3 regions of the Nonomuraea sp. NPDC004186 genome follow, and region 2 is predicted to be linked to each of the others. Evidence: riboswitches for the same ligand, from Rfam matches in the RefSeq annotation. Region 2 holds a riboswitch; each other region holds the start of a gene.
What was found. A riboswitch is a leader RNA that binds a small molecule or an ion and turns the genes downstream of it on or off. The one in region 2 is predicted to bind cyclic di-AMP.

Region 1: it holds a riboswitch for cyclic di-AMP, as region 2 does, so the genes downstream of both, ACWEPL_RS39455 (C40 family peptidase) here and ACWEPL_RS50140 (glycoside hydrolase family 25 protein) in region 2, are expected to answer to the same signal.
Region 3: it holds a riboswitch for cyclic di-AMP, as region 2 does, so the genes downstream of both, ACWEPL_RS42345 (CHAP domain-containing protein) here and ACWEPL_RS50140 (glycoside hydrolase family 25 protein) in region 2, are expected to answer to the same signal.

What each region holds. Positions count from the first base shown of each region.
Region 1 covers NZ_JBSGFQ010000063.1:9,711-17,147, reverse strand. Annotated here, with positions in the region: gene ACWEPL_RS39475 (response regulator transcription factor) at 1-202, shown strand, start outside; gene ACWEPL_RS39470 (phosphotransferase family protein) at 203-1,264, opposite strand; gene ACWEPL_RS39465 (NYN domain-containing protein) at 1,409-2,731, shown strand; gene ACWEPL_RS39460 (C40 family peptidase) at 2,863-3,837, shown strand; cyclic di-AMP (ydaO/yuaA leader) riboswitch at 4,232-4,396, shown strand; gene ACWEPL_RS39455 (C40 family peptidase) at 4,470-4,985, shown strand; gene ACWEPL_RS39450 (hypothetical protein) at 5,510-6,316, shown strand; gene ACWEPL_RS39445 (M48 family metallopeptidase) at 6,328-7,437, shown strand, end outside.
Region 2 covers NZ_JBSGFQ010000101.1:30,668-38,104, reverse strand. Annotated here, with positions in the region: gene ACWEPL_RS50175 (hypothetical protein) at 1-272, opposite strand, end outside; partial or broken gene ACWEPL_RS50170 (Dyp-type peroxidase) at 242-1,342, shown strand; gene ACWEPL_RS50165 (copper resistance CopC family protein) at 1,339-2,007, shown strand; gene ACWEPL_RS50160 (hypothetical protein) at 2,557-2,697, shown strand; gene ACWEPL_RS50155 (hypothetical protein) at 2,824-2,958, shown strand; gene ACWEPL_RS50150 (hypothetical protein) at 2,997-3,575, opposite strand; gene ACWEPL_RS50145 (LuxR C-terminal-related transcriptional regulator) at 3,955-4,575, shown strand; cyclic di-AMP (ydaO/yuaA leader) riboswitch at 4,802-4,947, shown strand; gene ACWEPL_RS50140 (glycoside hydrolase family 25 protein) at 4,960-5,736, shown strand; gene ACWEPL_RS50135 (DegT/DnrJ/EryC1/StrS family aminotransferase) at 5,780-6,952, opposite strand; gene ACWEPL_RS50130 (M56 family metallopeptidase) at 6,967-7,437, opposite strand, start outside.
Region 3 covers NZ_JBSGFQ010000072.1:1,506-8,942, forward strand. Annotated here, with positions in the region: gene ACWEPL_RS42330 (hypothetical protein) at 1-881, opposite strand, end outside; gene ACWEPL_RS42335 (aldo/keto reductase) at 979-1,800, shown strand; gene ACWEPL_RS42340 (Gfo/Idh/MocA family protein) at 1,820-2,773, shown strand; cyclic di-AMP (ydaO/yuaA leader) riboswitch at 2,891-3,028, shown strand; gene ACWEPL_RS42345 (CHAP domain-containing protein) at 3,042-3,728, shown strand; gene ACWEPL_RS42350 (YoaK family protein) at 4,012-4,758, shown strand; gene ACWEPL_RS42355 (alpha/beta fold hydrolase) at 4,724-5,530, opposite strand; gene ACWEPL_RS42360 (LysR family transcriptional regulator) at 5,602-6,465, shown strand; gene ACWEPL_RS42365 (TetR/AcrR family transcriptional regulator) at 6,530-7,264, shown strand; gene ACWEPL_RS42370 (YciI family protein) at 7,347-7,437, shown strand, end outside.

The sequences.
Region 1 (7,437 bases), on a different contig from region 2:
GAGGAAGCTGCTCGGCCGGCTCAGCGAGCGGGAGCGGGAGGTGGCGCTGGCCGTGGGGCAGGGCAGGTCCAACGCCGAGATCGCGCGGGAGCTCTACATGAGCGTGCCCACGGTCAAGGCGCACGTCTCGCGCATCCTGTCCAAGCTCGACCTCAACAACCGGGTCCAGGTCGCGCTGCTGGTCTACGACGCAGGCACGTAGTCAGCGGGTCAGGAGCTCCTCGATCGTGGCCCGGTGCAGCACCATGTCGTCGGGGTCGTCGGGCCTGGGCTGCTCGCCGAAGTGGATCCGGCGCTGCCACACCCTGGCCATGACGATGCCGTGCCGGAGCGCCGCGTACATCTCGTAGAAGTCCATGTCGCGAGGCTCGTACCCCGTGATTTCCCGATATTTCCTGCAAACGTCTTCGCTGCGCATGAAGTCGGGCATGCCAGGAAAGCCTGCGGAGACTGTGATGTCCTGGAAGAAGCGGTGGAGGAAGATCATCCAGGACAGGTCCAGCTCGGGCGGCCCCACCGCGGCCATCTCCCAGTCGAGCACCGCGACCGGGGTGAAGTCCCTGAACATCATGTTCCCGATCCTGGCGTCGCCCCAGCACAGCACGTCGGGCCCGGGCTCCCGCGGCCAGCGCGACTCGAGCCACCGGAAGGCCCGGTCCAGCACCGGGATCGGCCGCTCGCCGTGGGCCCACTGGTAATAGCGCCGCTGCGCCTCGACGTGCGCGCGCAACCCGGCGGCCCCGAACGGGGCCAGCTCCGCGGGCGTGAACTCCGCCCGGTGCAGCGCCGCCAGGACCGCCACACCGGCGTCCTGCAGCCTGCGCTGGTCCGCGGGCGCCGCGTCGAGCAGCCAGCTCCCGAACGTGTACGGCATCACGTCCGGCGGCACGTCGCCGTCCTCGCGCTCCATGACGAGGAACGGCGTGCCCAGGTGTTCCGGGTCCGGCTCGAACCAGAGGGCCCTGGGCGCTGGGATCCCAGCTTTCTGCCTGGCCAGGCGCATGATCTCGAACTGCGCCCGAAGATCGTACGAGGGGAACACGGGAACGGCTTCTACCGCAGGTGCGAGCCTGGCTACGCAGCGCGTTCGCCCTTCGCCCCAGGTCGCGGTGAAGAACAGGGTCTCGCTGGACATGCCGTTCTCGGCGGGTCTGGACACTTCGGACACCGAGGCGCTCGCCCCGACCCTCCCGCGCAGCCAGCGGGCCAGGCTGTCGCGCAGTTCCACCAGGTCACGGGTGGAGGTGCGGATCTCTTCTGCCATGGTCGGCCTCCTGGGTGAACACCCGTCCCGGCTCAGTCGTACATCCCCAACCAAGCGCTTGTCTAGACAGAGGTGGCCGTTACGGTCAGGTACGCGGCAGCCGTACCCTTGTCTGAAAGGGCATGTCACGAAGGGACAAGTGGGATGAGTTCAGCGGGTGAAGGCCTGTCTCGCCCGCTTCCCGAGCAGGTGCGGCTCAATGTCGTCGATCTGGCGTCCCAGGTCCTCGGGACGATGCCCGCTGCCTCCATACCGCCGCCCCTTCGCGGGATCGCCAAGTTCGACCCCCGAAAACGCGCCAAACTCGGCAGCGCGCCCATCGCGGCGCAGCTCGAGAACGACAAGAAGTTCCGCGAGCTGGTGGCCGAATCGGTGGAGGCCGGCTGGCCCGAATTGGTGGCGTCCCTGGCCGAGGGAAATGTCCCACCGGCCGCCGACCCCGTGCTCGTGGCCGCGGCCGCCTACCTCACCCGACCGCCCGGCTGGGCGGAGATGATCGAGGTCGCCCGTACGGACCTGGTGCAGTCGGCCGTGGCGGCCGAGGGATCGGAGCGCGAGGAGGTCGTCAACCGGCTCCGCGAGCAGCTCGCCGCGCAGAAGACCGCCGCCAAGGAGGAGGCCGACCGGCTGCGCGAGCAGATCAGGGCGGCCCGGGCGGAAAATTCTGATTTGAGGCGCAAGCTCCACGACGCCCGCGAGCGGGCCAAGGCCGCGGTGCAGCGGGCCGAGGAGATGGAGCACGCGGCGGAGGACGCCAGGTCGGCCGCCACGGTCGCGGGCACCGCGGGCGAGTCCGAGCTGCGGCGGCTGCGTGAGCGGCTGGCCGACGTGGAGAAGCAGCTGGAGGCCTCGCGCCGGGCCGCCCGCGAGGGCAGGAGCATCGAGGACGCCCGCATCCGGGTGCTGCTCGACGCGCTGCAGGACGCCTCGGCCGGGCTGCGCAGGGAGCTCGCCCTGCCCACGATGATCAGCCGGCCCGCCGACTCGGTCGCCGCGGTCACCGGCGAGCGGCCCGGCGTCCGGGGGGTGCCCGCGCGGGCGCTGGCCGACGACGACCCGCAGCTCCTCGACCAGCTCCTGGCCCTGCCGCAGGTCCACCTGATCATTGACGGCTACAACGTGACCAAGACCGGCTACGGCACGCTCACCCTCGCCGACCAGCGCACCCGGCTCATGACCGGGCTCGGCGGGCTGGTGGCGCAGACCAGGGTCGAGGTCACCGTCGTGTTCGACGGGGCCGAGCTCAACTCCCCGGTGCAGGTCGTGGCGCCGCGCGGGGTGCGGGTGCTGTTCAGCCAGCCGGGGGAGATCGCCGACGATCTGATCCGCCAGCTCGTACGCGCCGAGCCGCCCGGCCGGGCCATGGCCGTGGTGTCGTCGGACCGCGAGGTGGCCGAGTCCGTCAGGCGGATGGGAGCCAGACCCGTTCCGTCTGGCTTGCTGCTGCGCAGGCTGGGCCGGGCCTAGATTACCTGCACCCCTTACGTGCGGATTTGCCGCGCCGTGCCAGGGATATTACGAATTGGGCGGATAACGTGTGACCTCACCCGCCACTTCTGTACTATTCGCCCCAGATATCATCCCTGGGAGGCGACACAGTGAGGTTTGGCAGGGTGCCGGTGGCCGCGGGTCTCGCGTTCGGGCTGGTCCTGTCTCCCATGGGAGCCGCCGTCGCTGATCCCCGGCCCACCCTCGGACAGGCCAAGGCCAAGCTCGACAAGCTCAACGACAAGGCCGACAAGGTCGTCGACCGCTTCAACACGGCCACCGAGCGGTACAAGGCCGCCAAGGGCGCCTACACCAAGCTGAACGACCGCTACAAGACCAAGCTGGCGACGGTCGCGGACCTGCGCGCCCAGGTGATCGGCATGGCCGTCGACAGCTACAAGCTCGGCACCGACGTGACCTCCCTGCCCGGCCTGGTGAGCGCGGACCGCCCCGACGACTTCCTGATGAGCCTGGCGCTGGCCGGGCAGCTCTCGCGGGAGCGGGCGGAGAAGCTGGCCGCGTTCGACCGGGAGAACCGCGGGCTGAAGGTCGAACGCGACAAGGCGGAAGAGGCGCTGGAGGCGGCCGACCGGGAACGGGACGGGGTCGAGAAGGAGCGTTCGGAGATCATGAAGCTGATCTCCGAGCAGAAGAAGCTCCTGAAGAAGCTGGGCGCCTACAACCCCGGCAACCCGAACAGCGTCGGCATCCAGTACACGGGCCCGGCCTCGGGCAACGCCGCCGCCGTCCTGCGCTTCGCCTTCGCCCAGGTGGGCAAGCCGTACGTGTTCGGCGGGACGGGTCCGGGCGGCTGGGACTGCTCCGGCCTGACCCAGGCGGCGTGGCGCGCCGCGGGCGTGTCACTGCCGCGCACGACCTGGCAGCAGTGGGCCTGGGGCGCGAGCCGCAAGGTCTCACTGAGCGCCCTCCAGCCGGGGGACCTCATCTTCAGCTCGAGCTTGGGTCACGTCAGTATCTACGCCGGCGACGGGAAAATCGTTCACGCGCCGCAGACGGGCGACGTGGTCAAGGTCGTCAAACTCTCGGCGTACGGCGGCCGCCTCGTGGGCGCCATCCGCCCGTAGCTACGACGCCGGATCGTTGATCGCATCAGCCGAACGAGGTTCGGCTGATGGGCGATGGGAACGATCCAGCGCGCCTGACGAGTCGCAACAAGTGTGACAAACGCGACATTTGGGGCCTGACAAACGGGCGCGAAAACAAATGTGAGCAGCGTCACATTTCGGTAACGGAACCTGGTGTTCCAGCAGGGATTTCCCTCCTTACTGACTCCACTATCTGATCTTTACAAGCGGTGTTCCGCTTTGCCGATCCTTGACCCTTCGGCGTAGCTTCTGGCGACGTCGCGGTGAACAAGCCATGTCCCCCGCGAACCCGCACCGGTCTTTCCCGGTGTGAGACAGATAAAGATCCGCTGGTCAACCGCCCAAATGTCCCCATATCAACACATTGGTCGGGACGGTTGGCCTGCCGAATCCGTGCAGCCAGGAGGCACGGAGCCGGGGACCCAGCGATCCCAGTTCCCCAGGGATCAGGGGGTGAATCGGCGCGCACATCGCGCCGTAGGGCGACTTCCAGGCCCGAATCCGTCAGCTAACCCGGCAGGCATTCGTGGAAGAGTCAAGGAGAAATCCTGTCTACCTCCCTGCATAACCCCCGTCTGTCCCGCATTGCCCTGAGTGGCGTAGCGCTCACGATGACCGTGACGGCCGGAGGTGCGATCCTCCATGCCCCAACGGCTCAGGCGGCCACGACCGATTCGGCTTCGACGACCAAGGCGGCCGCAACCGCCGGAACCTCGAAGACGACCTCGGCCGCGGCGCTGAGGGCGGCCAAGGTCGCCCGTCAGAAGGCGAAGGCCCGCAAGGCTGTCGTCGTGGCCAAGAACCAGGTCGGTGACCCGTACCGGTACGGAGGCACAGGCCCTGGTTCGTTCGACTGCTCCGGCCTCGTCCAGTACGCCTGGAAGAAGGCCGGGGTGAAGCTCCCACGCGTGGCGGCCAGCCAGTTCGCCCGCACCAGGAACAAGGTCTCGTGGCGGAACCTCCGGCCCGGCGACCTGATGTTCTTCAGGGGGCTCGGCCACGTGGGCATGTACGTCGGCAAGGGCAAGATGGTCCACTCGCCTCGGACAGGCGAACGGGTACGCATCGACAAGCTGAGTGAATGGCGGCGGGCGTCGTTCGTCGGCGCTGTTCGTCCCGGCATGTGAAGAAGCCCCGCCCGGCTCCTCCGGGCGGGGCTCTCCCATTGTCACTTTCATTTTTTACGGCGGAGCACGGGCGGCACCACCCGCCGCACCTGGCTGAGGGCCTCCAGGAAGACGCCCGCTGACCCGCACAACGCACCCACCGCCACGGCACCCCCTCAAAACAGCCACCCCACCCACTCACCCACACCGCCCGCCTTACGGCTCCCCGCCTTACGGCTCCCCGCCTCACGGCCTCGCGCACGTGGCCCCACAGCCCCCAAGCCTCGGCCCCACGGCCCCACGACGTCACGGCCCCACGACCTCACGACCCTCAGCCCCACGACCCTCGGCTTCATGACCCTCGGCTCACGGGTCACGGCTCACGGGCCAGGCTCCCCGTCCGGTGGCGCGCGGTGTGCGGTCCTCTGGCGCGCAGCCACCGCATGCGGTGCGGGTGGACGGCTCTCACGGGCGCGCGGTTCGGGGTGCGGAGTGGCCGGTCATGGGTCGGCGGGCGGCTACGATCGGGCATCGTGTCAGGGCAGGTGAGTCGGCGGGCTGCGATCGTCTCCGTCCTGCTTCTCGCCGTCGCCTCCGCCAGCGCCCCCACCCCCGATTCCCCCATCCTTCCCGCCGGAGTCCGCGGACCGTGGGGTGACGGCGAGGTCGTGGCCCGTGGGGCGCGGTCCGTGGTCGTCGGCCGGCGCACCGCACCCGCCGAGCTCGGCGACATCGCACGGAGGGCTGATCGGGCGGGGCAGCGGGTGTCGGCCGTGCTCGGAAGGTCAGTACGACCGCTCGTAGTCGTTCCTTCGTCCGCCGTCGAGGCGGCCGGGCTGGCCGGGGTGGGGCGGGTCGACGGGCTGGCGGCGGTGGCCGATCGCGGGCGTGTGATCATCGTCCCCGAGTTCTTCGCCAAGCTGAACTCCACCGGCAAGGACGTCGTACTCACCCACGAGCTCACCCACGTCGTCGCCGGCACCGACCGCCTGCCCCCATGGCTCTATGAGGGGTTCGCCGACTACGTCGGCTACCGCGACTCCGGGCTCCCTGTGAGTACCGCGGCCGCCGAGCTCGCCGCCGAGGTGCGGGCCGGGAGGCTGCCGAGGGAATTGCCCGGACCTGCGGCTTTCGCGGCTGACGGGCGGGACTCCGTCCGGCTCGCCCGGGCGTACCAGGAGGCTTGGCTGGCGTGTCGCTTCCTGGCTGACCGGTTCGGTGAGAGGACGCTGGTGAGGCTCTACCGTGACGCCCGCGCGGGCGGCGTAGACCGAGCACTCGCCGCGCTCGGCCTCTCCGCGGCCACGCTGACGGCACGGTGGCGCGACTACGTGCGAGACCAGCTCGCGTGAGGGGGAGGCAGATGAGCGAACGGCGGAACGTGGACGACGCGTCGCAAGAGGCGTCGAAGGAGGGTGAGGAGGCCGGAGGCACCGCGGCTCTGAGTGGCGAGGCGCGCGGTCACGGTGAGAGCGCGTCAGTAAAGGGGGAGGGCGTCAGCCCGGTGTCCGGGGGTGGCGCGTCCGCGAAAGGGGAGAGCCCGGGGCTGGTGTCCGGGGGTGGCGCGCCCGTGAAAGGGGAGAGCGCGGGGCCGGTGGCCGGCGGTGGTGTGTTCGTGAAGGAGGAGAGCGGCGGCGGAAGGCGGGGGCATGGTGAGGGTGTGTCCGTGAACGGGGGAGGGCCACCGGAGTCCGACGGCGAGCGCCGGCTGAGGCGGCAGGCGGCGGTGGCGGCCGTGCTGCTCGGCCTGGTGATCGCGGCCGTGGCCGCCTTCAGCACCCCCTGGCACCTCCTGACCTCCGGACCACCCGACCCGGCCCGCGACTTCACCGCCGCGCAGATCGCCAGGTCCGAGGCGTTCGACGCGGCCAGCACCCTGCCCGCCTACCTCTCGCTGGCCCTCATGCTGATCATCGCCGGGCTGCTCGTCGCCACCCCGCTCGGCGTGAAGCTGGTGGCGTGGCTCAAAGGCTCCTGGTGGGTCCGCGTGGTGCTGGGCGTCGTGGTCATCACCCTCTTCACCCAGCTGATCAAGCTGCCGATCGCCATCTGGGGCGAGACGCTGCTGCGCAGTTACGGCCTGTCCATCCAGACCTGGGGGTCCTGGGGAAGCGACCGGCTGAAGAACATCGGCGTCGACGCGTTCATGCTCAGCCTGATGCTGCTGGTGCTCGTGGCGCTGGCCCGCAAGTTCAGGCGGTGGTGGATCCCGGCCGCCGTGGGCGCGTTCGCGCTGACGGTGCTGGCGTCGTTCGTCTACCCGGTGGTGTTCGAGCCGCTGTTCAACGACTTCACGACCATGCAGCAGGGCCAGCTCCGCACCGAGCTCCTGGACATGGCCAAGCGGGACGGCGTGCCGGTCGAGGACGTGCTGGTCGCCGACGCCTCCCGCAGGACGACGGCGCTGAACGCCTACGTGTCCGGGTTCGGCGCCACGCGCCGCATCGTCGTCTACGACACGCTGCTCAAGGCC
Region 2 (7,437 bases):
AACGCGCCGCCCAGGGCCAGCAGCACGACGCAGGCGATCACGGCGGCCGTGCGCAGGCCGCCCGGAGCGGGCACCGTCAGGGGCACGAAAGCGAGCGCCATGAGCGCGACCCCGCGCACCACGGCCTGCGGCCCGCTCCACCGGCCGCGCGCCCACTCGGTGATCCGCACCTGCCCGGCGATGGCCACCAGCGCGGACACCACGAACAGCACGCTGACCGCCCCCCTGTCACCGAGCTCGAGCGGCAGGGCCAGATACTGGAACGACAGCACGTACGAGCCGCGTCGAGCCGTTCCACGGCCCGCACCAGGCAGGCATCGCCACACCGCCGCAGGCGCACGCCGTGTTCGTCGCCTTCGACCTGCGCACCGGTGTCGACCGCGAGGCTCTGTCGCGCTTGATGCGCCTGCTGACCGACGACGCCCGCCGTCTCACCCAGGGACGGCCGGCACTCGCCGACACCGAGCCGCACCTGGCGGCACTGCCCGCCCGGCTCACTGTCACCTTCGGGTTCGGCCCCGGCCTCTTCGAGGCCGCCGGGCTTTCCGAGCGGCGCCCGGAATCGGTGCGTGCCCTGCCCGCGTTCGCCGTGGACAAGCTGCAGGAACGATGGACCGGCGGCGACCTGCTGGCGCAGATCTGCGCGGACGACCCGCTGACCGCCAGTCATGCGCTACGCATGATCGTCAAGGACGCGCGTTCGTTCGCGCGTGTCCGCTGGACCCAGCGCGGGTTCCGCCGCGCCGCCCACTCCCAGCCCGGCGAGGTGACCCAGCGCAACGTCATGGGCCAGCTGGACGGCACGGTGAACCCCACGCCCGGCACTCCGGACTTCGACCGGGCCGTCTGGTCGGCCGACGGGGTCTTCCACGGTGGCACCACGCTGGTGCTCCGGCGTATCCGGGCCGAGTTGGAGACGTGGGACGCCGCCGACACGACCGCCAAGGAGTTCACCATAGGCCGGCGCCTGGCCGACGGCGCTCCGCTGACCGGCAGCCGCGAGCACGACGAGGCGGACTTCACCCGGCTCACCGCGACCGGATTCCCCGTCATCTCCGAGTACGCCCACATCCGGCGCGCCCGCGTCGACGATCCCAGCCTGCGCATCCTGCGCCGGGTCTACAACTACGACGAAGGCGTCAGCCCGGACGGCAAGGCCGACGCAGGACTGCTGTTCGCCTCTTACCAGGCCGATGTGACCCGCCAGTTCGTCCCCATCCAGCGGCGCCTGGCCGAGGCCGACCTGCTGAACGAGTGGACCACGCCGATCGGCTCGGCCGTCTTCGCCATCCCGCCGGGCTGCGACCCCGACGGCTGGATCGGACAGGGCCTGCTGACATGAAATCGACCCCCAACGCGCCGTTCTTGCCTTTGAAAAGGTTCACCATGATTCATCGCTCCTTGCCCATCCGCCTTCTCGTGCTACTGGCGATCACGCTCGCCGCGGTCGCCGGTTTCGGGGCTCCGGCGTTCGCGCACGCCGGGCTCAAGTCCAGCGATCCCAAAGACAACTCAACCGTGGAAGAGGCGATCTCCAGCATCGAGCTGGTCTTCACCGAGGACATCAACAGCAAGTACGTGACGGTGGTCGTCACCGGTCCCGGCGGCGCGAAGGTCGCCGACGGCAAGCCGGAGGTCAAGGGCGAAACCCTGACCCAGGCACTGAAGCCGGACCTGGCCAACGGACGCTACGCGATCGCGTTCCGGGTGGTCTCCGCCGACGGCCACCCCGTCGCCGAGGAGCTCCACTTCACGCTCAAGGCTCCCACGCCCGAACCCACCCCTACCGACACGGCCAGCGTGAGCGCCTCGCCTGAGCCGAGTGCGGCATCGGCGCTGCCGCCGTCGCCGACTCAGGTCACGGCCACTCCTGCCGCCGCCGACTCCACCGGCAACGGCGGTGGAACATTCCCGGTCGTCCTGCTCGTGGTGGTCGCGCTGGTGGTCGTCGTCGGCGTGTCCGTCTTTGTAGCAGGCCGAAAGCGCGCCGGCAGCTCGAAAGCATGACGACAGCGCCCGTGCCTCAGGGCACGGGCGCTCCCAGTCCGACACGAGCATCAGGAGCTGATCCCGGCGGCGGCGCGAACGCTGCTGTGGATACGGGTGCTCAACCCGCTCGGCTCCTAAACCCTGGCCTTCCTCGCGGTGCTCACCGGCCCCGAGCTGGCGCCTCGCCGCCCTGGCGAGCTTCGGGATCGCCGCGCTCACCTCTGGATCGGAGCGTTCCTGCTGGACCGGCTGCCCCCGCGGACCGTGCCATCCCAGGCGCGGTAGTCCTGGTGGGCCTGGCGTTCGAGCTGTACGAGCCCGCCACCCAGGAGCTTCTCGCCCGCGTCACCACGGGAACGCGGCGCCTACAGGTATACGCCCTGCTGGGGGTCTGTTTGTCGGCAGGCAGGGCGATCGCGGGCCTGGCAGCCGCGGGGGTCGCCCTGGCCTTCCTCCCCCGCGGCGAGGAACGCACCGCCGCGCCAAGTCGGCGCTGGCGCCCTCCCGCTCCCTTGCTCCGGCTGACACTCGCCAGCACCCGCGTTCGCGACGGGCTCGCTGGCAGTGATGATGTTCATCCCTCTGGCCCTGCTCGAACGCGGCGCTCCCTCCTGGGCCCCCGGCTCACCGACCGCGGCGGCCTATCTCGCCTCCACGGCCGCCAACGGGTTGCTGCATGGTTGCAACAACGACTCCAGACGACAGTAGGCAAGGTTGAATGCCTTCCCCGAGGCGGTGACGTTGCCCGAGCCGGGGCCAATCTCACATGGTTCCCTCAGGCTTGGAGGGCTTGGGACGGCGGTGCGAGTGTCGCCGGTCGATGATGACCAGGCTTTGCACGATGCCGTACGGATGGAGGGCGAGGTCGAGTCCGCCGGTGACGGCAGCGATGCTCTGGCGCGGCCGGCGAGCCTGCGGGCGGAACTGGTGGTGCCGAACGCGCTGATGCCGCGCCTCCCGCAGCCCTGACCTGCTCCAGTACGGGAGTCACATCCCGAGGCCAGGCATTACGCGAAAGACAGTCGGCGGCCCTTGAACCGCGGGTGCTTGGTCTCCCAGTATCGCCAGCCTTCGACCCTGGCGGGCACGTTGGCGATTCCCGAATCGATCCGGACGCGGCGGCACGTGCCAAGGACGGCCCAGGCCGACCACCCGATGCGGTAGCCGAAGACGCGGTACGACAGGTTGCCGTACATGCCCTTGCTGACCTTTCTCTCATATTCGTGTCCGCCGAAGACCTTGTGCGCTTCTTGAAGAGAAGAAAACCCCATCCTTCGCAATTTGCGAACCAACTCGCCGGTGCTGACCTCAGCTTGCCTGTCGTTAAATCCCTCGATGGCGGCGCGCACTTGGTGCTCCCGTGTGATCTCCACCTTCATTGACCCACCGGGGCCGTCGATGTAGCGGGTGCGGGGCACGAGGAAGTTCCTCGGTGAAAGCCGATCGGCTCTGATGAAGGTTCGCGGTGAGCACCGGCCGCGGCCAGGGTCGAGGCTGTCGTCCTGGTGGTCGACGCTTTCTGCGCGCGCCGAGAGAGGCAAGGCAGCGGCCATGACCATCGACAGGCAGCCGCCCATGGTCGACATGGTCATTCTTCTGGCGGAGCGACGCACCTTCGGCCTACCAGGAGCGACTACGGCTACTTTTCGGGGAATTGGCGTGGACATGTACCATTCCTTCCGAAATACGAGCCGTGATCGCGACCGCCCGGCAGGCCGGAGAGCGGCGCTCTTCGCCCGCCGAGCGAGCCGACGAGACTCGTACGATGCTTCCAGCCGCCGTCAGCCGCTCCATGACGCCACGCCGCAGGCTTATCCCATTCAGGGGAAGAGCCGGTGAAAAGTATGAAGATCAAGTCGCCTGTCTACACAGATGCTCCCGATACCGAGCCATGCCCCATTGGGACCAGGCGACCCCGAGCGACGCAACGAAGGTCAGCATCCCGGTGATCTCGAAGAAGGCGTCGTGAGGGACCTCGAATTTCACCGGAAACAGGCGGCGCAGGGATTCCTCGGAGGCGCCTACCAGGTGAAGCACCTGCTTGGCCGTATGGTTGTAGGCCCCTTCGACCTCGACGGGATCGCCGCCACCCGGCAGCTCTCCCGGACCGCGCCCGACGTCAAGATCCTCATCCTCACCACGTTCGAGCAGGACGACTACATCTTCGGCGCCCTGCGTGCCGGCGCCTCCGGCTTCCTTCTCAAGCGCGCCCGCCCCGAGGAGCTGATCGCGGCGGTGCACGCGGTCGCGGCGGGAGACGCGCTGCTGTCGCCGTCGGTCACCCGCCGCGTGATCGACCGCATGGCCCGGCAGCCCGCCCCGGACCTCGCCGACCAGGCCAGGCTCGACGCGCTGACCCCACGCGAGCGCGAGACCCTCGAACTCGTCGCCCGCGGCCTGTCCAACCGGGAGATCGCCGCCGCGCTCGTCGTCGAGGAGTCCACGATCAGGACCCACGTGAAGCGGATCCTGATGAAGCTGGGCCTCCGCGACCGCATCCAGGCCGTGATCTTCGCCTACGAGACCGGCATCAACCGCCCCGGCCACACCGCCGGGACAGCACGGGAGAGTTCCGGGCCCGCTTGACCCAGCCGAGCAGAAGCGAACGGGGACGCGTCGCAAACCTTTACCTGGCTCCGAACCTGCTACCGGCAAGGCGTTTCGGGCCCGATACACCGGAGATCGGATTTGTCCCGCTTGCAGCATCCATGGGGAGATATATACCTTTACGTACCTGTGATAAGCGCAGTGACCAACCTTTCCGTCGCTGCGTTGCCGTTTCGTTGACCAGACCGTACGCCGCCCCCAGCGTCGCGTACGGCCGCCGAATCCGCCCCCTCGCGGAACCGGGGACCCATTCTCTTCGGGGTGAATCGGACGCCAGCCCAGGCTGCGCCCGTAGGGCACTTCCACGCCCGAACCCGTCAGCTAACCCGGTAGGCGGCATGGAAGCAAGGAGTCAATACCCTCATGCTCAAGCCCCGGCTTGCCGCACTCGCCCATTCCCTCAAGAGCCACCGCGCTCTTCCCGCCAAGCACCTGAGCCTCGCCATCACCGGCGCGATCCTGGCCGGGACCGCCGCCCTCACGGGCGCGACCGGCACCGCGCTCGCTTCGACCACCGACCACGACGCGCGGCACGAAGCCAAGCAGGGGACCAGGGCGTTCACCTACGGCGTGGACGTCTCCAGGTACGAGTCCCAGTACGACTGGGCTGCCAGCCCGGCCCAGTTCGGCATCATCAAGGCCACCGAGGGCACGTCCTTCCGCGACTCCTCGTTCGCCCGCCACTGGCGCGAAATGGGCAAGAAGGGAATCGTGCGGGGTGCGTACCACTTCGGCCACCCCAGCAACAACCCCATCGCCGAGGCGGAGTACTTCCTCGCCATGGTGAACTCGCAGCCCGCCAAGGCCGGCGACCTGCTGGTCCTGGACCTGGAGACCACCGACGGCAAGTCCGTGGCCGAGGTCAACACCTGGGCCAAGACCTGGCTGTCGCACGTGAAGGCCAAGACCGGAATCACCCCGATGATCTACAGCGGCTGGAACTTCGCCAACACCTACGGCAAGGGCCTGGCCCAGTACCCCCTGTGGGTCGCCCACTACAGCAAGGCCAAGGGCGCCATCACCCCGCCCGCCGACTGGAAGTCCTGGGCCATCCACCAGTACACCGAATCCCCCATCGACCAGAACGTCTCCGCGCTGACCCCCGCCCAACTGCGCGGCCTGGGCCGTCCTGCCGCCTGAGCTGCGGCGCTACCGGGTCTCGCTGATCTCCCTGGTTTCGTTGTCAGGCGGGCCGCGCCGGTACCTCGGGTGACGAGAGCGTGGCGAGCACCGGCCAGGCCTGTTCGGCCTGCAGCGGATCCACGGGCAGCACGTGTCGGGCCCACCAGTTCGCCGCCTGCGGCAGCGGCGAGGGCTCGATCAGGCCGGGGGCGTAGTCGTCGAAGGGTGGATCGTAGATGTATCCGGTGATCACGCCTTGTCCCCGCAACGCTTCGATGGCACGCTCGCGGTTCTCGACCAGCAGAGGCACCCGGAACAGCGGCTGGTCGATGTGATCCCGTACGGCAGGGGCGGCCATGGGGAGACCGGCAAGGCTCGCCACTCCTGCCAGGCGACGTTCCCTCCGGCGGTCCATCACCTGCATCCTGCGGAGCGCGTAACTCTCGGTCAGGCTGCCGGGCCTCGCGCGGTAGTGGTGGTTGTCGGCGCGGATCCAGGGATCCAGCGCGCCGACGCCCGCCGCCGATGAGGCCAGACCGCCCAGTCTCGGGGCGAGCGCGGTACGTCGTAGCTCGATGCGGTGGCCCTGTCGGCTTTCCAGCAGCCCAAGGGCGTGGGACATGTGCCACGCGGGCAGGGACAGCAGGGTCCCGGCCAGCGTGTTGCGGGCGATCGTCTTCAGCAGGGCGGCGAGTTCCACCGTGCGGTACCGGGGAGTGCTCCAGCGCTCTCGCATTTCCAGCAGAGCCGGCCGCTGATGCGGCGACGACAGGGCGATCATGCCACCGGGTGCCGCGCCCGCGTGCTTGGACAGGCTGAACACCCCCGCCGCGCCGAAGGTGCCGACGGGAACGCCGCCGACGGTGGTCTGCAGGGCGTGGGCGGCGTCCTCGATCAAGGGGATCCGCCGTTCGGCGCAGAGCCTGCCAAGAGCATGGACGTCGTCGGGCAGGCCGTACAGGTTGGTGGTCAGCACCCCGTCGAAGTTCAGTTCGTCGATCCGGGTGGCGTCGATGTTGCCGCTCTGCCGGCACACCGGCGCCATGATCGGTCGAAGCCCGGCGGCGAGCACCAGGAACAGGATCTCGTCAGCCGTGATCGGTGACATCAGCAGGCGCTCGCCCGGAGCCATCAGGTGCTTCAGGACCATGAACAGGCCGAGCCTGTTCGACGGCACGGCGAGACAGTCTCGTCCGAGACGAGCGGCGAATTCCGTTTCCAGGTGCTTGAACATTCCCGTCACCGTGGTCACAACAGCACAAGCAGCAAGCTGGCATGGTGGGTAAGAGTGGGTGAGATGGCGCTTCCCGTGGCCATCCAGGCGCCGCTGAGCAGCACCGGACCCGTGATGCGGTTGTCCGGTGGGCTCTGTCCGAGCAGGGCCTCGACGCGGCGGGCGATGTGAGAGCCGGTCAGGGAAGGAAATGTGCGGGCTTCCCCTGCCGGCTGTGCCAAGGCGACTCGGGCGATCGTACGCGCCGTCAGCTCGCGGTCTCCGACTGCGGCGGCGGCCTGTTCATCGGCCCAGCGTTCGATGGCGAAGCACAGTGCCCGATAGGGGTAGATCAGCGCAGGGAAGATCCTCGTGGCGATGATGCCGGCCATCAGATAGAGATGATGGCCGTACTGGATGTGCGCGGCCTCGTGACGGAGCACCACTTCCAGCTCCCGCCGGGACAGCATGCTCAGCAGCCCTTTGGAGAGGATCACTCCTCCACG
Region 3 (7,437 bases), on a different contig from region 2:
TCAGGAACGTCCACGGGCTCCACGGCGACACCGCGCGGGCTGAGCAGCACCCGCAGCGAGGTGATCGCGGTCGAGGGCAGGCTGAGCACGCGCTGGCCCGCGTCCAGGCCGCGCAGCGTCAGCTCGGCCGGCGCGCCCACGTCGTGCACGGTGATGCCGGGGCGCTCCCTGATGAGGGCCACGTCCACGGGGTCCTCGCGGCGGTGCGGGTAGTACGCGAGCGGCTCCTGGGCCGCCAGGTCCGTCAGCCAGCGCAGGTAGTGGTCGCGGTGCACGAGCCCGTTGCGGACGAGCGAGGTGCCGAGGACGACCGTGCGCTCCGCGGGCCCCTCCGCGCTGGGCGGCTGGGCACGCAGCCAGTCGAACTGGTGGCGTACCAGGTTGATCCCGGCCTGCCGTACGCCGTCCGCCAGGGCCTCGTCCACGGGCAGGGCGGTGAAGACCGACACGTCGCTCAGGCGCAGCCGCAGCGCGGCCGCCAGGCCCAGCACGGAGCGCAGCTTGGTCGGCTGGGCCCTGGCCCGCAGCAACGGCCGGTACGGCCCCGCGGCCAGCAGCTCCAGCAGCCGGAGCGTGGCCAGCCCGTCGTCCACGATGACGATGCGTCCGGGACGCGAGGTGAGCCAGCGCACCTGCACCCTGCCGGAGAAGGCGTCACCGACGGCCTGCACGCGCCTGGGCATGCGCTCACGCGGCTCCGCCAGCTCCAGGCCGTCGGGCAGCCCCAGAGACCTCAGCTCCCGACGCGTGGCCTTCAACGGCCTCAGACCGGCACGCGGCACGACCACCGTCTCGGGGCCGAGCACGCCCGCGTAATGGGCCTCGACGGCGCACAGCATCTGGAGCGGTGACTCCACCCAGGCCGACGCCTGTTCGACCACTCCTGTCCTCCCAGCCGGGTGATGGCCCGTTCACGACCGCTTCAAGCTAGCCCCGCCGCCTTAAGCCACCAGAAACGCGACGTGAACAATGGAGAGTATGAACTCGCTCATGCTCAACACCGACGGCGTGCAGATCCCGCAGCTCGGCTACGGCGTCTGGCAGGTCCCCGCCGACGAGGCCGCCAAGGCCGTCGCGACCGCGCTCAAGGCCGGTTACCGGCACGTGGACACCGCCGCCGCGTACGGCAACGAAGAAGGCGTGGGGCAGGCCGTACGCGAAAGTGAGCTCCCGCGCCGGAAGCTGTTCGTGACCACCAAGCTGTGGAACGCCGACCACGGCCGCGCGGAGGCGGCCTTCGACGAGTCCCTGGCCCGGCTCGGCCTCGACTACATCGACCTTTTCCTCATCCACTGGCCGGTGCCGCAGCAGGACAAGTACGTGCAGGCGTGGAAGGCGATCGAGAAGATCTACCGTGACGGGCGGGCCAAGGCCATCGGCACCTCCAACTTCAGCATCGCCCACCTCACCCGCCTCATGAACGAGACCGACCTCGTTCCCTCCATCAACCAGATCGAGCTGCACCCGTACCTCCAGCAGCGCGAGCTGCGCGCCTTCCACGAGGCCAACGGCATCCTCACCGAGGCGTGGAGCCCGCTCGGCCAGGGCCAGGGCCTGCTGAACGACCCCGCGCTGGCCAAGCTGTCGGACAAGTGCGGCAAGACGCCCGCGCAGATCGTGCTCCGCTGGCACCTGCAGCTCGGCCACGTCGCGATCCCCAAGTCGGTCACCCCGGCGCGCATCGCCGAGAACATCGGCGTCTTCGACTTCATCCTCGACGCCGAGGACATGGCCGCCATCGGCGCGATGAACAGGGGCCAGCGGATCGGACCCGACCCCGACACGTTCAACATGACCTGACTCGTCTACGATCTCCCGCGTGCGGGATTTTGCGTGGGGCATAGCGGCGACAGGGAATATTGCGCGGACCGTCGGGGCGGCCATCGCGGCCGAACCGGGCATGCGGGTGGCCGCCGTCGGATCGAGGAACATGGGGCGGGCGCAGGCGCTGGCCGCCACGCTGGGGGCGGAGTCCGCGTACGACTCCTATGAGCGGCTCTGCGCCGACCCGGCCGTGGACGCGATCTACGTGGCGACGCCGCACGCCCAGCACCTGGAGGTGGCCGAGGTCGCCATCGCCGCGGGCAAGGCCGTGCTGTGCGAGAAGCCGCTGGCCGCCACCGTGGACGACGCGGAGAAGATGGTACGCCTGGCGCGCGAGGCGGGCGTGTTCCTGATGGAAGCGATGTGGATGCGGTTCAACCCGCTCGTCCAGAAGATCGCGGCCGACGAGCGCTTCGGCGACCTCCGCTCGGTGCACGCCTCCTTCGGCTTCGCCAAGTCCTACGACCCGGAGCACCGGCTGTGGGCGCCGGAGCTCGGCGGCGGGGCGCTCCTGGACCTGGGGATCTACCCGTTCGGGCTGGCCCAGCTGATCCTCGGCATGCCCTCCGACCTGCGGATCACCGGCACTCTGGCGCCCAACGGCGTCGACGCGGAGGCCGGCGGCGTGCTGCTCTACCCCGGTGGCAGGAAGGCTCTCGTGGAGACTTCGTTGCTCGGGAATTACCCGAACCATGCCAGTGTTGTAGGGACTCAGATGCGGGCGGACCTCCAGGCACCGTTCTGGGCCACGCCGCGGATTCTGCTCTCCGGGCCCTCCATGGAGCCGGAGGAGTACATCCTCGATCCGGCGGACAACGGGTACGCCGGGGAGCTCCGCGAGGTCCGGGCCGCGACGGCCGAAGGCAGGACCGAAAGTTCGATCATGCCGCTCGACGAATCCCTTGCCATGATGGGGCTTCTGGCCGAGGCTCGCAGGCAGGTCGCCTAGCTGGGCCTTTATCGATTTGTAACGCTCTTGCCTTATGCATTACGTTTGAGGCATTCTTGAGACATACGTCCGGTTTGTCCGGACTTGTCCGACCATCGCAAGACACATCACAGGAACGTCCTGTGACCGCTGAATCCGCCCTCGGGCGGAACCGGGGACCCACGTCCTTTGGGGTGAATCGGCACTTCGGTGCCGTAGGGCAGCTTCCACGTCCGAACCCGTCAGCTAACCCGGTAAGCGGCATGGAAGCAAGGAGTAAACCCCCTCGATGGCCAACATCCGCTTTACCTCCGCTGCGAAGACCAACATCGCCCGCGCCCTTCTCGGCGCCACCATCCTCGGGACCGCGTTCGGCGCCCACATGACCAGCGCCACCGCAGCGGACAAGCAGCCGATCGACACCGTCGCCGGCACCGCCACCGTCGCCGACCACGCCGAGCGCTCGCGCGAGGCCAAGGCCGGCGTCACCGCCGGCGAGGTCCTGGCCCTCGCCAAGTCCCAGGTCGGCATCACCGAGAACGCGGCCGGCGGCGGCACCAAGTTCCAGCGCTGGTACGCCAACTCGCAGCGCGCCGCGGAGACCATCGCCCGTGACGGCGGCAGCCGCGCCGACTACCTGAACGCCGCCTGGTGCGCGATGTTCGTCTCCTGGGTGGGCGACCAGACCGGCGCCCGCTCGCAGATCGGCTGGGACGCCTGGACCGTCGCCCACGCCAAGTGGTTCCAGGCCAACCACCGCTTCGGCACCGAGGCCAAGCCCGGCGCCATCGTGTACTTCTCGTGGAGCGGCAGCAAGAACCTCAACGACATCAAGCACGTCGGGTTCGTCGAGAAGGACAACGGCGACGGCACCATCTCGACCGTCGAGGGCAACACCGGCAACGGCAAGGTCGAGGAGCGCGTCCGTCCCAAGTCCCAGGTCGTCGGCTACGGCTACCCCCAGTACCGTTCCTGACCGGACTGTCCCCCTCCAGGCTGGACTTCCCCCAGGCGCCTACTGACCGGACTCCCCCAGGCACCTCCTGGCCGGCCTTCCCCCAGCGCCGAACGAGCGCGCGTCCCGCAACGGGACGCGCGCTCGTCGCGTTTCACCCCCGGCGAGTGCGGCGGCGTGCCGAGCGGAACCCGGCGACCGGTGCCGTTCGGCCGTCGCGTTTCACCCCCCGCGAGTGCGGCGGCCCGTCACCGGGGAAGACCCGAGGCGAACCGCCCGCGACCTCGCCAAGGAGCCGCCCACCATGCCAGCCGCGCGCAGACGCCCCGGAAGGCTGGTGCGGAGTGGGCTGCGACGGATCGCCGACGGGCTCTTCCCGCGCGGCGCCAACCCGCACGGCGTCCTGCCCGCCCTGCTGATCCTCCTGGCCTTCGTCACCGGCCTCGTGGACGCCGTCAGCTTCCTCGGCCTGGGCCGCGTCTTCGTCGCCAACATGACCGGCAACATCGTCTTCCTCAGCTTCGCCCTGGCCGGGGAGGCCCAGATGTCCAGATGGGCCTCCCCGGCGGCCCTCGTCGCCTTCGGAGCCGGTGCCTGGAGCGCCGGCCGGGTGATCAGGCGGACCGCGAACCCGCGGCGGGCGTTCGCCGCCGCCACCGCCGTACACGCGCTCCTCGTCGCCGCCACCCTCGCGATCGCCCTCACGGCCGGACACCGCACGACCTGGTCCCAGGCGGCCCTCATCGTGCTGCTCGCCTGCGGCATGGGCCTGCAGAACGCGTCCGTACGCGCGCTCGGCGTACCCGACCTGGTCACCAACGTCCTCACCACGACCCTCACGAGCCTGGCCGCCGACACGCCGGGCCGGGCCGCCCTGCGTCGATCCGCCTCCATTGCCGCGATGTTCCTCGGCGCCCTGACCGGCGCCCTCCTCCACCTCACGACCGGCCCCGCACCCGCCCTGGCGGCCGCCCTGGCCCTGCTCACCACCGTCGCCCTCGTCGCCCGCAGCGGTCTCAGCCGAGAAAGAACTCCGCCAGCGCCCGGGTGACCCCGGCCGGATCGTTCTCCATCGGGATGTGCCCCGCCCCGGGAACGCGCACCAGCGTCGTGTTCGGCACCTCGGCGGCGAAGCGCTCGGCGTACCGGACCTCCTGGAACGTGTCGTCCTCCCCCCACACCAGCAGCTTCGGCGTCCCATCGGCCCTGAGTGCGGGCACCAGGTCCAGCGTGTAACGGCTGTCGGCCGCGCCCGCCAGCGCCATCCACGACCGGCTCACCCGCGGGTCGTTCCACGGATCAAGGTAATCGGCCAGCTCCGCCTCGGTGGCCGGCCGGGCGAGCGCGGTGGTGACCGCCTTGCGGCGGGCGGCCAGCAGTTCCTCCACGGTCGTGGCCGCCACCACGGCCGGATCCCGGTAACGGGCCACGCCGGGCACCGGCCAGGAGTCGTATGTGACCGAGTTGACCAGCGCCAGCCGCCGCACCTCTGGCCTCCCCTCCACCAGCAGGTGCTGGGCGACCGCACCGCCGATGTCGTGCCCCGCCACCGAGAGCCGCTCCCCCGCGCCGACCGCGGCCGCGAACCGGGCCACCCACGCCGCCAGCGCCGGAACCGCCGCCGTCTCCGCCGTCAGCTCCCCGCCGGAACGCCCCAGCCCCGGCAGATCCACCGCCACAGGACGCAGCCCCGCCGCCGCCAGCCCGTCGATCACCGGCGCCCAGACCCGGCTCCAGTACGTGCCGTGCAACAGCAACACCACCGGGCCCCGCTCGCCCGACGTCAGATAGCTGGCCACGCGGCCGTCGACTTCGATCGTCATTCGCTCGAACATGGACATAACCATCATGTTCTGGAAGCGTCCCCGTCAAATACCAATTAAGGTATGTCGCTATGACATTGGCGCAGCTTAGGGCCCTGGTCGCGGTCGCCGAACACGGCGGCTTCACCGCCGCCGCCGAGCACACCGGCATGTCCCAGCCCGCGGTCAGCCGCGCCATCGCCGCCCTCGAACGCGAGCTCGGCGCCGCCCTGTTCGTCCGCCACCGCGACGGCATCGCCCTCACCGAGGCCGGCCGGCGAGCCCTCGCCCGCGCCCGCGAGACCCTGCGCCACTTCGACCTCATCCGCGCCGACGTGGCCGCCGCCAGCGGCCAGATCACCGGCGAACTCCGCCTGGCCAGTCTCCCCAGCGCCACCGGCACGCTCGTCGCCAAGCTGCTGCGCGCGTTCACCGACCGCTACCCGCAGGTCCGCGTACGCCTCTTCGAGGGCATGGACGACGACATCCGCGAATGGCTGCACCGCGGCGCCGCCGAGGTCGGCGTCGTCACCCTCCCCGCGCCCGGCCTGCACACCGTCCACCTGAGCACCCACGACATGGTCGCCGTGCTGCCCGCCGACCACCCCCTGGCCGCCCGCCCGGCCGTCACTCTCGCCGATCTGGAGGGCAGGCCGTTCATCCTGACCACCGCCGGCTGCCGTCCCCTCATCATGGGTGCGGCGCTGACGGCCCAGGTACGGCTCGACGTCGCCTTCGAGGCCAGCGGGCCCGCCGCCATCCTGGAGATGGTGGCCGCGGGGCTGGGCGTCAGCATCGTCCCGACCCTCGGCCTCCCCACCGACCTGGGCACCGTCGTCACCCGGCCCCTGGAGCCGAAGATGACCCGTTCGCTGGCCCTGGCCGTTCCGTCGGCGGACGACTGCCCCCCGACCACACGCGCCTTTCTCGACCAGCTCGGCTCCTTTACATTGTAGATCAGCGTGTACGTCGTCTACTTCTGATACGTTGTACACCAACTCGTCGCGAGGAGGGCGATCCATGGCTGCCCCGCGCAAGCCCGATGACAGGCCCCCGCTGTGGGCCCGCCTCGAGCGCCCGGCGCCCGCCCCCCGCCGGACCCTGTCCCCGCACCGCATCGCCACCGCCGCCGTGGGCGTCGCGGACGCGGAGGGCCTCGACGCCATCACCATGCGGCGGCTGGCCACCGAGCTGGGCGTCGCCCCGATGGCCGCGTACCGGTACGTGTCGGGCAAGGATGAGCTGCTGGAGCTGATGGCCGACCACGCCTACGGCGAGCTGGAGCTGCCCGGCGAGACGGCGGGATGGCGGGAGACGCTGCGGGAGATCGCCGTCAGGACGCGCGAGCTGATGCTGAAGCACCTCTGGCTCGCCCAGCTCCCGCCGAGCGCGATGCTCGCCGTCACCCCCAACCGCCTGGCGGTGGCGGAACGCGCGCTGCGCGCCGTCGACGGCCTTGACCTGGACGCCGACACCAAGATGACCGTCGTCAACACCGTCGGCTCCTACACGCATGGAGTCACCGGCGCCGAGATCGCGATGCGCCGGCTCATGGCGGGTCAGGGCTGGTCCAGCGAGCAGCAGGTCTACCTCAGCATGGCCCCGCAGCTCACGTACCTCCTCGACACCGGCCGCCACCCCGGCTTCCGGCAGTACATCTACGAGGGCAGGCACAAGGACCGGCCGGGCTGGCAGTTCGAGACCGGGCTCGAGTACGTTCTGGACGGCATCGCGGCCCGGCTGTTCGCGCGATGAATCTCTCGCGTACGTGTCGATCCCGCCTGTCGCCGTTCGACGCGTTCGACGGGAGCTCGAACCAGACGAAAGAGAGACGCCCATGAAATTCATGATCGTCGGCAAGGCCAACGCGGAGACCGAGGCCGGGGCGCTGCCCAGCCAGGAGGTCGTGGACAACATGCACGCCTACA